Regions from separate parts of the Curtobacterium herbarum genome, predicted to be linked through region 2. Evidence: predicted binding sites of a transcription regulator. Region 2 holds the regulator's gene; each other region holds the start of a gene.
What was found. Region 2 encodes HrcA, which represses chaperone genes, less so after heat shock. Its sites were predicted from a motif close to TTNGCACTCGNNNNNNNCGAGTGCNAA; they were not measured.
Positions count from the first base shown of each region.

Region 1: a site for HrcA is predicted at 3,212-3,238, ahead of groL (chaperonin GroEL). Genes of this name have one in related genera too.
Region 3: a site for HrcA is predicted at 1,864-1,890, ahead of groES (co-chaperone GroES). Genes of this name have one in related genera too.

Region 1 is NZ_JAFBBT010000001.1:483,242-488,000, reverse strand. It holds gene JOD51_RS02430 (sensor histidine kinase) at 1-127, shown strand, start outside; gene JOD51_RS02425 (putative endonuclease domain-containing protein) at 335-1,186, opposite strand; gene groL (chaperonin GroEL) at 1,547-3,169, opposite strand; gene JOD51_RS02415 (cold-shock protein) at 3,406-3,609, opposite strand; gene JOD51_RS02410 (LytR C-terminal domain-containing protein) at 3,863-4,462, opposite strand; gene JOD51_RS02405 (DUF3263 domain-containing protein) at 4,459-4,758, opposite strand.
Region 2 is NZ_JAFBBT010000001.1:2,088,450-2,093,208, reverse strand. It holds gene hemW (radical SAM family heme chaperone HemW) at 30-1,247, shown strand; gene JOD51_RS10030 (DUF4870 domain-containing protein) at 1,291-1,776, opposite strand; gene hrcA (heat-inducible transcriptional repressor HrcA) at 1,897-2,919, shown strand; gene dnaJ (molecular chaperone DnaJ) at 2,971-4,083, shown strand; gene JOD51_RS10015 (16S rRNA (uracil(1498)-N(3))-methyltransferase) at 4,083-4,759, shown strand, end outside.
Region 3 is NZ_JAFBBT010000001.1:326,405-331,163, reverse strand. It holds gene JOD51_RS01735 (ABC transporter substrate-binding protein) at 1-296, shown strand, start outside; gene rarD (EamA family transporter RarD) at 413-1,366, opposite strand; gene groES (co-chaperone GroES) at 1,473-1,769, opposite strand; gene JOD51_RS01720 (class I SAM-dependent methyltransferase) at 1,930-3,132, shown strand; gene JOD51_RS01715 (DUF4190 domain-containing protein) at 3,219-3,824, opposite strand; gene tsaD (tRNA (adenosine(37)-N6)-threonylcarbamoyltransferase complex transferase subunit TsaD) at 3,903-4,759, opposite strand, start outside.

The sequences.
Region 1 (4,759 bases), 1.6 Mb from region 2:
CGGCATCGTGCACGCGCACCACGGGTCCGTCGAGGTGTTCGACACCCCGGGCGGTGGCGCCACCTTCCGGGTGTGGCTGCCGCTCCTGCCGCGCGAGGGCGCCCCCACCAGCCCGACACTCTCCTGACGCGGGGCCTCCCGCCTCTCCCCCACCCTCCGGCCGCCCGCCCGCCCCGCCCGCCGAGCGGTCACGACTCCCCGCTCACTTCCGCCGAGCGGTCGGAGAACGTCGTTCTCCGTCGGCGAGAGCGACAGTCCGTGACCACTCGGCGAAGAGCTGACGGCGCGTCGCAGCCCTCCCGCTACTCGTGACGGGAGGCCCGCACCGGCTCCGTCACACCGCCATCCGACGACCTGTGACCAGTCGACGGGCGAAGGCCTGACGGAGGCGCTGGAAGAGGACCGTCGGCCGGGCACGATCGGCCGCGGTGGCGTGCACCACGAGCCAGTCGTTCACGGCGAAACCGTTGTCTCGCTGCTGGTCGTGTCGGAAGACGTCGCGCTCACGATGGTGGTCGCCGTCGTACTCGAGCGCGATCCGGTGGTCCGGCCACGCCATGTCGACGCGGCCGAGGAACCGCCCCGCGTCGTCGTGGACGTCGACGTTCAGCTCCGGCTCGTCGAACCCCGCCTCGACGACCGCCAACCGCCACCAGGTCTCCATCGCCGATTCGGAGCCCACCCGGACGAGTTCGAGCGCGGCACGAGCCCTGACGACATGTCGAGCACCCGGCACGACGGCCGCCCGCAGATCGTCGATGGTCGCGAGCTGGCTCCTCCCGACGACGTGGTCCCCCACCGCCACGAGGGCTCCGACCCCGAGCAGTCCCGCGCACTGGAACCACGTGTCCGCTGGACTCGACAGTCTCCGGCCGTCGAGTTCGACCAGGACCGGTTCGGCGATCCGGTGGCTGACCACGCCGGGCCGTCGCATACGGACGCCATCCCCGATCGTCGAGACGTGCACCTCGCCGTCCTGCGCGGCCCGCGGGAGTGGTGCACCCCAGAGCCGGGCCGCAGTGGTGTGGCTGAAGAACTGGTCGGGAGCCATGACGAGCGCGACGGCGGCGACGAACTCCGAGAAACCTCGTCGTCCGGCTCGGTCGCGGACGCCGTGGACTGGGATGTCGAGGTCCCGTCGACGCAGTCGCTCGGCGGTGATGCCGGCGTCGACGGCGTCCCGCACCCGGAACGGTCGTTCGTGCCACGGATCGGGAAGGGGTCGTGGTGTGCGCATCCCCGAGCTTCGGACACGCGTGTGGGGCGCGCGCAGTCGTTGACGCATCTGTGGAGAACGACGGTTGCCGCGCCTCCAGTGCGGGACGAGCCAGCCCCGTACGCGCCCGAGCGCACGTCGCCGACCGGTCACGAAGCGTCGCTCTGGCGGGTGGAGAACGACGTTTCCTGACCGCTCGGCGGAGGTGAGCGGGGAGTCGTGACCGGTCGGCGGGCCGCCGAGCACCAGCCCGCCCGCCGGCCCGGCCCGCGCACGCGGAAGGGCCCCCGCACGCGAAGCGTACGAGGGCCCGTGCCGAGCAGGTCCGGACTAGAAGTCCATGCCACCTGTGGGGTCGCCGGCCGGCATGGCCGGGTTCTTCTCCGGCTTGTCGGCCACGACGGCCTCGGTCGTGAGGAACAGACCGGCGATCGACGCGGCGTTCTGCAGCGCCGAGCGCGTGACCTTGGCGGGGTCGATGATGCCCGCGGCGATCAGGTCGACGTACTCACCGGTCGCGGCGTTGAGGCCCCAACCGGACTCGAGCTCGCGGACCCGAGCAGCGACGACACCCGGCTCGAGACCGGCGTTGAGCGCGATCTGCTTGAGCGGTGCGTCGATGGCGACGCGGACGATGTTCGCGCCGGTCGCCTCGTCGCCCTCGAGCGAGAGACCGTCGAGCGCGACCTTGCCGGCCTGGATGAGGGCGACGCCACCACCGGCGACGATGCCCTCTTCGACGGCAGCCTTCGCGTTGCGGACGGCGTCCTCGATGCGGTGCTTGCGCTCCTTGAGCTCGACCTCGGTCGCGGCACCCGCCTTGATGACGGCGACGCCACCGGCGAGCTTCGCGAGGCGCTCCTGGAGCTTCTCGCGGTCGTAGTCGGAGTCGGTCGCCTCGATCTCGGAGCGGATCTGACGGACGCGGCCGGCGATCTGCTCAGCGTCGCCGGCACCCTCGACGATGGTCGTCTCGTCCTTGGTGATGACGACCTTGCGGGCACGACCGAGGAGGTCGAGCGTCGCGTTCTCGAGCTTGAGGCCGACCTCTTCCGAGATGACCTGGCCACCGGTGAGGATCGCGATGTCCTGCAGCATGGCCTTGCGACGGTCGCCGAAGCCCGGGGCCTTGACGGCGACGGACTTGAAGATGCCGCGGATCTTGTTCACGACGAGCGTGGCCAGGGCCTCGCCGTCGACGTCCTCGGCGATGATCAGGAGCTGCTTGCCCGCCTGGATCACCTTGTCGACGACCGGCAGGAGGTCCTTGATGTTCGAGATCTTCGAGTTGACGATCAGGACGTACGCGTCTTCGAAGACGGCTTCCTGACGCTCGGGATCGGTCACGAAGTACTGCGACAGGTAGCCCTTGTCGAAGCGCATGCCCTCGGTCAGCTCGAGCTCGGTGCCGAAGGTGTTCGACTCCTCGACGGTGACGACACCTTCCTTGCCGACCTTGTCGATGGCCTCGGCGATGAGCGCGCCGATGGTCGGGTCAGCGGCCGAGATCGACGCGGTGGCGGCGATCTGGTCCTTGGTCTCGATCTCCTTGGCGTCGGCGAGCAGCTGCTCGGAGACGGCCGCGACGGCCTTCTCGATGCCGCGCTTCAGGGAGATGGGGTCGGCGCCGGCTGCGACGTTGCGCAGGCCTTCACGGACGAGCGCCTGGGCGAGCACCGTTGCGGTGGTCGTGCCGTCACCGGCGACGTCGTCGGTCTTCTTGGCGACCTCCTTGACGAGCTCCGCACCGATCTTCTCGTACGGGTCGTCGAGCTCGATCTCCTTGGCGATGGAGACACCGTCGTTCGTGATCGTGGGGGCGCCCCACTTCTTCTCGAGGACGACGTTGCGGCCGCGCGGGCCGAGCGTCACCTTCACGGCGTCGGCCAGCTGGTTGAGGCCGCGCTCGAGGCCGCGTCGGGCCTCTTCGTTGAAAGCAATGATCTTTGCCATGTGAGTTCTTCGTCCCTCCCGGACGTCGTCATCGGGGTCGTTCTGGCACTCAGTGTGACCGAGTGCCAAGCCCGATTCTGGCACTCGCCACCCGAGAGTGCAACACAGTCGGGAGGCTCGCCCCGCTTCCCCAGGTCGGCCCACGATCCGAGCGCCCCGCCGGACACGACGGCTGCGCCGACACGACGAACGCGTCGCCCCCGGAGGGACGACGCGTTCGTGAGCGGTTCTGCGACTCAGGCGGGGCGGACCGACTCGGCCTGCGGGCCCTTCGACCCGGTCCCGACGTCGAACGTCACCGCCTGGCCCTCCTCGAGGACCTTGTAGCCGTTCATGTCGATGGCCGAGTAGTGCACGAACACGTCCTGGCCCCCTCCATCCACGGTGATGAAGCCGAAGCCCTTCTCGGCGTTGAACCACTTCACGGTTCCGTTGGCCATGTTCCTTGCTCCCTGCGGTACTGCTGGTGCGAACGACGGCGCCATCGCAAATGGCATCCGTCGGGTCCGAGGCCGTGTCGCCTCTCCCGATCACGCGGCACCGCCTCTGAAGTGAGGACATGTCGCGATCACGGGGTGACCACTGGTGACTCTGACCGAGTGTCACGATTTCGGCAAGGGGTGTGACACCTATTTCACGCGGCGAGCCACGATCCGCAACCTGCCGGAAACACAGGACCCCGGAACAGCGGGCTCAGCCGGTGAAGTCAGCGCCGAGGACGACCGAGACGTCGGCGTTCGGGAAGGCCGACGACTGCTGCACCGCGGAGGTCCCGAGCGACTTCGCGATGCCCTGGGCGACCGCTGCCTGTGACGCCTGCTGGTAGTAGACGATGGTCTGCGTCGACCCGGTGGTACCGGCGTCGCCCGTGGACGTCACCTTCCACCCGGCGCCGGTGAGCTTCGACGAGGCGTTCGCGGCGAGCCCCGTCGTCGAGGTCCCGTTCAGCACGACGAGGGTGGTCGACCCCTGGTCGGTCGGGGACCCACCCGCCGCCGGTGCCGCGGTGGAGGCCTGGTCCGACGGCTCCGAACCGGCCGACGCACCGCTGGTCGGGGTCGAGCTCGCCGAGGAGGACGGTGCCGACGAGGCCCCACCGCTGCCCTCGGTGAACTGCACGCTGCCGTTGGCGAGCGCGAGCACGAGCACACCGGCGCCGACCAGGACACCCGTCGCGAGTGCTGCCCAGGCGAACACGACCCACCCGCCACCCCGACGGGCGGCACCGCGGTGCGCGCCGACGCGTGGGCCGTCGGTGACGTCGTCGAACCGGTCTCGCGGGAATCTCGTCATCGTTCCTCTTCACGTCCTTCGTGGTCGGCCGGGGGCGCGACGAAACTGCGGGCGGCACGGGCACTGGTCCGGGCCCGGCGGAGACGCTGCAGCCGGGTCACCAGCTGCGGGTCGTACGCCAGGGCCGCCGGCGAGTCGATCACCCGGTTCAGCACCTGGTAGTACCGCGTCGGCGACATGTCGAACTCGACGCGGATCTCCGCTTCCTTCGTCCGGTCGTGCCGTGCCCGCTCGTGCTCGAACGCGAGCACGTGCTTGGCGAGCTCGGTGAGCTCGTCGGTGGGGAGGGCGGTCACA
Region 2 (4,759 bases):
GCCGTCCATGATGACGGACAATGGACTCCATGCCGAGTGCTCTCCCGATCGCCGATCCCGCTCCGTCGGACGGACTGGTCGCACCGGCAGCCGGAGCGGGCGACGTCCCGTTCGGCGTCTACGTGCACGTGCCCTTCTGCCGGGTGCGCTGCGGCTACTGCGACTTCAACACGTACACGGCGTCCGAACTGCGCGGGGTGCGGCGTGACGACTACGCCGGCCACGCCCTGCGCGAGATCGCGTTCGCGGACCAGGTGCTCGAGCGCTCCGGGGTCCCGCGTCGCCCGGTCTCGACGGTGTTCTTCGGCGGCGGCACCCCGACGATGCTGCCGGCGTCCGACCTGGCGATGATCCTCCGGGCGATCGACGACACGTGGGGGATCGTGCCCGGTGCCGAGGTCACGACCGAGGCGAACCCGGACTCCGTCGACGCGGACTCGATCGCGACGCTGCAGCGCGCCGGCTTCACCCGGATGAGCTACGGCATGCAGTCCGCGGTGCCGCACGTGCTCGCGACCCTCGACCGCACGCACGACCCCGAGCGGGTGCCGGTCGTGGTGGACCTGGCGAAGCAGCAGGGCCTCGACGTCAGCCTCGACCTCATCTACTCGACGCCGGGGGAGTCGCTCGACGACTGGCGCACCTCGCTCGACGCGGCCATCGCCTGCGCCCCGGACCACGTGTCGGCGTACTCGCTGATCGTCGAGGACGGCACCGCGATGGGCCGGGCCGTCGCACGCGGCGAACTGCCCGCGCCGGACGACGACCTGGCTGCCGACATGTACGAGCTCGCCGACCAGGTGCTCGGCGACGCCGGCTACGACTGGTACGAGGTCTCGAACTGGTCGCGCGGCCCCGAGCACGCCAGCCGGCACAACCTGTCCTACTGGAAGGGCCACGACTGGTGGGGCATCGGCCCGGGCGCACACTCGGCCGTCGCCGGCACCCGCTGGTGGAACGTCAAGCACCCGGCCGCCTACGCGGGCAAGGTGCTGCAGGACGTGTCCCCGGCCGCGGGCCGCGAGACCCTGGACGACGAGACCCGGTACGTCGAGCGGGTCCTGCTCGCGGCGCGGGTCCGCGGTGAGCTGCGGATCGACGAGCTCCGCCGGGAGGCGCGTGGCCGCGTCGCCGGCCTCATCGCACGTGGTCTCGTGGACGGGCGGGCGGCGCTGGGCGGGACGCTCGAGCTGACGCTGTCCGGACGGCTGCTCGCCGACGCCGTGGTGCGCGACCTGCTCGACTGAGCGGACGGCGCCGCGTGCACGTGGTCGCTGGGGCGCGCGTTCGCTACTGCTTGATGAACTCGATCGCGAGCGGGTAGCGGTAGAACTGCCCCTGGTTCGCGGCGAGGGCGGCCAGGATGCCGAAGACGATCGAGACGATGCCGGCGGCCGTGATGACGAGGAAGCCGATGCCGAGCACCGACGTCAGGATCCCGGCGAAGTAGGCGATGGCCATCGTGATGTGGAAGTTCAGCGCCACCCGGGTGTGCTCCCGGACGAACTGCCCGCGGTCACGCAGCACGAAGAAGGCGATGACGGGCACCAGGACGTTCGAGAAGATGCCGCCGACGTGCGTCAGGGTCGCCCAGAGCCGCTGGTCCTCCGGGGTCATCGGCTGCGGGGGCCGGTAGCCGGCGGGGTACTGGTCCCCGGGCTGCTGGCCGCCGCCGTACTGCCCACCGCCGTACTGCCCGCCCGCCTTGCCGCCGGCGGGCTGCCCGCCGCCCGGGTACTGGTCGCCGGGTCCGCCGGGTCCGTGTCCGTCGCTCATGCCCGCAGCGTACCGAGACGCCCGTGGAGAAGTCCCGTCCGGTCGGCGGTCAGGCGTAGGATCAGCACTCGGCATGTGAGAGTGCCAGCCGGTGCGGAACGACAGGAGCGGAGGGAACCGATGGTCAGCGAACGGAGCCTCGAGGTCCTCAAGGCCATCGTGCGTGACTACGTCGCCTCGCGCGAACCCGTCGGCTCGAAGACCATCGTCGACCGGCACGCCTTCGGGGTCAGCGCCGCGACGATCCGCAACGACATGGCCCAGCTCGAGGACGAGCAGCTCATCATCGCCCCGCACACCTCGTCCGGCCGGGTCCCCACCGACAAGGGCTACCGGGTGTTCGTCGACCACCTGGCCGCCGCCCGCCCGCTCTCCGGCGCACAGCGTCAGGCGATCGAGACGTTCCTGGGCGCCTCGAACGACCTCGACGACGTCCTCACCCGCACCGTCCGGCTGCTCAGCCAGCTGACGAACCAGGTGGCCCTCGTGCAGTACCCGACGATGGGGCACGCCCGGGTCCAGCACGTCGAGCTCGTCCGGCTCGCCGACACCCGGTTGATGGTGGTCCTCATCACGGACACCGCCCGGGTCGAGCAGCGCGTCATCGAGACGGACGTGCCCTTCGACGAGTCCGCGCTCGCCGAACTCCGCACCCTGGTCAACGGCGCGACCGTCGGGCTCCCGCTGCAGGACGCCCCGCCGGCGCTCCGCGCGATCCCCGGCCAGCTCCGGCCCGCGGTCCAGCCGCTCGCCGGTGTCGTGGTCGCCAGCCTGGTCGAACAGGTCGCCGCCAACCGGCAGGACCGCCTGCTGATGGCGGGCGCCGCGAACCTGGCGAAGAGCGAGCAGGACTTCTCCGGCGGGCTCTTCCCCGTGCTCGAGGCGATCGAGGAACAGGTCACCCTGCTCCGGTTGTTCGGCGAGATGCAGGTCGACGACATCGCCGTGGCGGCGAGCATCGGGCGTGAGAACGCCGAGTACGGTCTCGACGCCACGAGCATCGTCGCCGGCGGCTACCTGGCCGCCCGCGGTGAGATCGCCCGACTGGGCGTCCTCGGTCCGACCAGGATGGACTACGGCACGAACATGGCCGCCGTCCGAGCGGTCGCCCGTTACCTGTCCCGGCTGCTCGGCGAGAACTGATCGCCGGACGCCCCTCCCACCCCGTCCACCCACGCACCCCCTGAGGAACACTTGGCAGACCACTACGACGTCCTCGGCGTCCCGCGCGACGCCTCCGACGCCGACATCAAGAAGGCGTACCGGCGGCTCGCCCGCGAACTGCACCCGGACGTGAACCCGAGTCCCGACGCCGCAGAACGCTTCAAGGACGTCACGCACGCGTACGACGTCCTGAGTGACCCCGAGCAGCGCCGCCGCTTCGACGCCGGCCCCCAGGACGGCGGGTTCGGCGCCGGTGCCGGCGGGTTCAGCGACATCTTCGACGCCTTCTTCGGTGGCGGCGGTGGTGGCGGCGGCCGGGGGACCGGTCCGCGCAGCCGTGCCGAGCGCGGTGGCGACGCCCTGCTCCGACTCGAGGTCGACCTGGACGAGGTCGTCTTCGGCACGCACAAGGACCTCGAGGTCGACACCGCGGTGCTCTGCGACACGTGCGCCGGTTCCTGCTGCGCCCCCGGCACGAGCCCGCAGACGTGCGACATCTGCGGTGGGACCGGCCACATCCAGCGCCAGGTCCGCTCGCTCCTCGGCAACGTCGTGACGAGCGCCCCCTGTGGCACCTGCCGCGGCTACGGCACCGTCATCCCGAACCCGTGCCCGACCTGCCAGGGCCAGGGCCGCGTCCGCGCCCGTCGCACCGTGCCGGTCGACGTGCCCGCCGGCGTCGACTCGGGCCTCCGCCTGCAGATGCCCGGTCAGGGCGAGGTCGGCCCCGCCGGTGGCCCCGCCGGCGACCTGTACCTCGAGGTCCGCGTCCGGCACCACGACGTCTTCAGCCGCGACGGCGACGACCTGCTCGCCACGCTCGAGGTCCCGATGACCGACGCGATCCTCGGTGCCACGACGACGATCGACGGTCTCGACGGACCGGTGGAGCTCGAACTCCGCCCGGGCGTGCAGAGCGCCGACGTGCTCGTCATCAAGGACCGCGGCGTCACGAAGCTCCGTGGCTCCGGCCGAGGGGACCTCAAGGTCGGCATCCAGGTCGTCACGCCGAGCAAGCTCTCGCACAAGGAACGGCAGCTGGTCGAACAGCTCGCGAAGTCGCACAAGGCCGGCTCCCCGCAGCTGTCCCGCTTCCAGCAGGGCATGTTCGGCAAGATCCGCGACCGGTTCTTCAACTTCTGATGGCCTCGCTCTACCTCGTCGACACCCTCGACGACGTCACGGTGGGCGGCCAGGTGGCGCTCGACGGCGCCGAGGGTCGCCACGCCGTGACGGTGTCGCGGGTGCGTGTCGGCGAGCAGCTCCGGCTCTCGGACGGCCGCGGCACGGTCGTCGCCGGCACGGTCGCGACGGTGGGCAAGGACTCGCTCCTGCTCACGGTCGCGTCGGTCGGCGTCGAACCGGCGCCGCGACCCGCGCTGACCCTCGTGCAGGCGCTCGCCAAGGGCGGCCGTGACGAGATGGCCGTGCAGGCCGCGACCGAGATCGGTGTCGACCGGGTCGTGCCGTGGTCTGCGGCGCGCAGCGTGTCGCGCTGGGACGGCCCGAAGGTCGAGAAGGGTCGCGCCCGATGGGCGGCGATCGCGCAGGAGGCCGCGAAGCAGGCCGTGCGCGCCCGGGTCCCCGAGGTGGTCGCCCCGGTGACGACGGCCCAGCTCGCCGGCGGTGCGGGTGCGGCGGCGACGGAGGACGGCCGGGAGGCACGCCGCCAGCTGGTCCTGCTGGAACCGACCGCCTCGGTGCGGCTCGCCACCTGGGAGCCGCCGACCGACGTCGACGAGATCGCCCTGGTGGTCGGACCGGAGGGCGGCATCGAGCCGTCCGAGCTCGAGCGGCTCGAAGCGGCCGGCGCGGTCCG
Region 3 (4,759 bases), 1.8 Mb from region 2:
ACGCCACCACCCTCGCCGCCCTCGCCGCGGTGAAGGGCAAGGGCACCGACTCCGGCACCATCCAGGCCAACATGGCTGCGGTGTCCGGCGCCGACGGTGGCACCGAGTGCTCGACGTTCAAGGACTGCAAGGCCCTGCTGGACAGTGGCAAGGACATCCACTACACCGGCCCGTCCGGCATCGGCCCGTTCGACAAGAAGAACGACCCGTCGAGCGCCTACATCGGCATCTACAAGTTCGACAAGGACAACAAGCCGGTCTACCAGAGCGCCATCCAGGGCTCGGTCTCGAAGTAACCGCACCAGCACCACGACGGCCCCCGGGAGCACCAGCTCCCGGGGGCCGTTCGCGTGCCGCGGGGTCGGCCGAACGAGCAGGCGACGGACGGGAGGCCCGCCCCGCCCCCGTCAGCTCAGGCCGGCTCCGGCACGGGGTCGCGCCGGGCACTCCGCCGCGCAGCGGTGAACGAGTCGATCGTGAGCAGCACCAGCGCGAACCAGACCACACCGAAGCCGACCCACCGCGAGGGCGACATCGCCTCGTGCTGCACGAGCACCCCGACGAGCAGCTGCATCACGGGTGCGAGGTACTGCGTCAACCCGAGCGTCGACAGGCTGACCCGACGGGCCGAGGACGCGAACAGCAGCAGCGGCACCGCGGTCGCCGGCCCGGTCAGCACCGTGATCAGGACGTGCACCCCACCCTCGCCGGCGAAGGTCAGCCCGCCCGCGAGTCCGGTCACCCCGAGCACCACGAGCGCGCCGACCGCGATCGGCAGCAGCCACACGGTCTCGATCGTCAGCCCGCTCAGTGCGTCCACGGTCCCGCCGACGCGCTTCTTCACCAGACCGTAGAGCCCGAACGAGAACGCCAGCGCCAGGGAGATCCACGGCATCCGCCCGTACCCGACCGCGATGACGACGACCGCGACGACACTGATGCCGACCGCGATCCACTGCAGCGGCCGCAGGCGTTCGCGGAGCACCACGATGCCCAGGGCGATGGTCACGAGCGGGTTGATGAAGTACCCGAGCGCGGCCTCGACGGTGTGGCCGGTGGTCGTCGCAGCGACGTACACGGTCCAGTTCACCAGGATGAGTCCGGCGGCGATGCCCATGATCCCCATCACCCGGGGCTGCACGAGCAGGGCACGGGTCCGCAGCCACGAGCGGGTGGCGAGGATCGCGACGGCGCAGAACACCAGGCCGAAGACGATCCGCCACGACACGATCTCGAACGCGCCGGCGGGGGCCATCGCGGCGAAGAGCAGGGGCATCAGGCCCCAGAGTCCGTAGGCGACGAGCGCCTGCACGACGCCGACGGATGCCTCGCTGCGCGCCGGGCGCGTGGGACTCGGTTCACTCACGGAACCATCCTAGGAACGCGAGCCGACGTCGGGTGCTGGGGCGGGCCTCCCGGCAGACGACGAACGCCCCGCCGGCCAGGCCGACGGGGCGTTCGTGGAGCAGGTGTCAGTGCTCGATGACCGCGAGGACGTCGCGGGCGGAGAGGACCAGCAGGTCCTCGCCCGAGTACTTGACCTCGGTGCCGCCGTACTTCGAGTAGATGACCTTGTCGCCGACGGCGACGTCGAGCGGCACGCGGTTGCCGTTGTCGTCGATGCGACCCGGGCCCACGGCGACGACCTCGCCCTCCTGGGGCTTCTCCTTCGCGGTGTCCGGGATGACCAGACCGGACGCGGTGGTCTGCTCCGCCTCCACCTGTCGGATGACGATGCGATCTTCGAGCGGCTTGATGCTGACGGCCACGGTGACCTCTTCTTTCTCGGTACGTGTTCGGTACTGACGAAAACCGGGTTGGCACTTCCCTCGGGAGAGTGCCAACCCCAACTGTAGGACGTCACTGGCACTCGGTCAATCCGAGTGCCAGTGCGCCGCGGCCGTGTCCGCCGCCTGGGAGGATCGGGGCATGGACGCCGCCGAACTCACCCAGCTGCTGACCCCGGCCGGGATGGACCTGCTCGACCGTACGCCCTCGGTCTCCGACGGCGGCGAGATCGTCCGGGTCGTGTCCCGGCTGCGGGCCGAGGGCCACGACCCGGCCCTGGTGGCGGCTGTCCTCACCCAGGCGAAGCTGCGACAGAAGGCCCGCGGCAAGTTCGGCGACTTCGCCGCGCGCATGCTCTTCACCGAGGCGGGGCTCGAGCAGGCCACCCGGCTGCAGGTCGCCGCGCAGCACGCCGGGCGGTTCGCGGCCGCTGGCCTGGGGCGGGTCGCGGACCTCGGCTGCGGGATCGGCGGGGACGCCCTCGCGATGGCGGCGCTCGACCTCGACGTCACGGCGGTCGACCGCGACGAGGTGACGGCGGCCGTCGCGACGCACAACCTGGCGCCGTGGCCGAACGCCCGGGTCGCCCTCGGCGACGCCGCCTCGTTCGACCTGTCCACCGTCGACGGGGTGTGGATGGACCCGGCCCGGCGGACGAGCGGGCACTCGGACACCCGGCGCCTGGCCGATCCCGACGACTGGTCGCCGTCGCTCGACACCGTGTTCGCGGCGGCCACGACGACCCCGACCGGCGTGAAGCTCGGGCCCGGCATCGACCGCGACCTGATCCCGGACACCGCCGAGGCGCAGTGGACCTCCGTCGACCGGGAGGTCGTCGAACTCGCCCTGTGGTTCGGCCCGCTCGCCCGCCCCGGGATCCGCCGTGCCGCGACCGTCGTCGGCCCGCACGGCATCGCCGAGCTGACCGGCGCAGCCGACGCCGAGGACGTCGAGGTCGGACCACTCAGTGGCTACCTCTACGAGCCCGACGGCGCCGTGATCCGCGCGCGGCTGGTCGGGGACCTCGCCCGTTCGATCGACGGCCGGATGCTCTCCGAGGGCATCGCGTACGTCAGCTCGGACCGGGCCGTCGTCACCCCGTTCGCGCAGGGGTTCCGCGTGCTCGACACGATGCCGCTCGACGTCAAGCGGCTGGCCGCACGCCTGGCCGCGGACGACATCGGCACGGTGGAGATCAAGAAGCGCGGGGTCGACGTGGACCCGGCCGAGTTCCGCAAGCGGTTGCGTCTGCGGGGCCGCGGTCGCGTCACGCTCGTGCTCACCCGACTGGAGGGACGACACACCGCCGTCCTGTGCGAGCGCCTCACCGACGTGGCCGGCTGAGCGACCGGGTACGGCCAGGGTCAGGCGGCGCGGTCGCGGTCCGGCGACCGCGGTCAGGCGGCGCGGTCGCGGTCAGGCGGGCGCGGTCAGCCGACGAGCGCGGCGCTCCCGCCGCCCGTGCCGTCCCAGCCGCTGACCCCAGACTGGTCGATCGTCGACGCGACGACGATGATCACGACGACCAGGAGGATGAAGAGCCCGGTCAGGATCCACCCGCCGATGATGCCCGCGAGTGCCAGGCCACGACCCTGTTCCCCGGTCTGCTTGATGCGACCGAGGGCGACGTGACCCATGATCGCGCCGGCCGGGCTCGTCAGGATCAGGAGCGGACCGAGGACGACGCCGCCGAGGGCGAAGATGATCGACAGGATCGCCAGGGTGCTGGTCTTCTGCGGGGCGTACGGGTTGTGGGTACTGGCACGGTACGGGTCGGCGGCGGCGTACTGCGGCGCAGCGTACGGGTTCTGCTGGGCGTACGGGTTCTGCTTTGCGTAGGGGTCGGGTGTGCCGTACGGGTTCTGCTGACCGGCGCCGTACTGCCCGGGCTGGCCGTACTGCTGCGGCTGACCGTACTGCTGGGGCTGCCCGTACTGCCCCGGCTGCTGCCATCCCTGGCCCTGCTGCCCGTCTGGGCCCGGCTGCGCCTGCCGGGACGTCTCGTCCGGCTTCGATCGGTCGTTCAGATCGGACACGTGGCACCCTCCTGGCGACCACTCGATCACCGGGGCCGATCCTCCCACACGGGTCCCTGAGCGGTTCGGGAGACCGGCTCAGACCTGGACGGTCGTCACCGGCAGGGTGGAGTCCGCCGCGATGCCGAGGTCGCTCGGCGCGTGCCCCTCGGCGACGAGCCGGGCCCCGACGGCCGCGATCATCGCCCCGTTGTCCGTGCACAGGTCGAACGGCGGGATCCGCAGGGCCACACCGGCCGCGGCGCAGCGTTCCTCGGCGACCTGTCGCAGTCGGGCGTTCGCGACCACCCCACCGCCCAGGAGCAGTCGGTCGACACCGGTGTCCCGGCAGGCGTTGAGGGCCTTGGTGAGGAGCACGTCGACCACGGCCTCCCGGAAGCTCGCGGCGACGTCGGCGACCGGGACCTCGCGGCCCTCGTCGCGGCACCGCTCGACCCAGCGGGCGACGGCGGTCTTCAGCCCGGAGAACGAGAAGTCGTACCGGTGCGCCGCCATGTCCTTCGGCAGGGTCAGCCCGCGCGGGAACCGGATCGCGGTGGGGTCGCCGTCCGCTGCGGCCCGGTCGATCTGGGGCCCGCCGGGGTAGGGCAGGCCCAGGAGCCGGGCGACCTTGTCGAACGCCTCGCCCGCCGCGTCGTCGATGGTCTCGCCGAGGAGCTCGACGTCCCCGACCAGGTCCCGCACGAGGAGCAGGGACGTGTGCCCGCCGGAGACGAGCAGCGCCACCGTCGGCAGGTCGATCTCGGACCCGTCCGGCCGCAGCACGTCCGCGCCGACGTGTCCGACCAGGTGGTTCACGCCGTACAGCGGCTTGCCGGTCGCCACGGCGAGCGCCTTCGCCGCGCCGACCCCGACCATCAGGGCACCGGCGAGCCCGGGGCCGGCGGTGACCGCGACGGCGTCGAGTTCGTCGAGCGTGACGCCGGCCTGCGCGA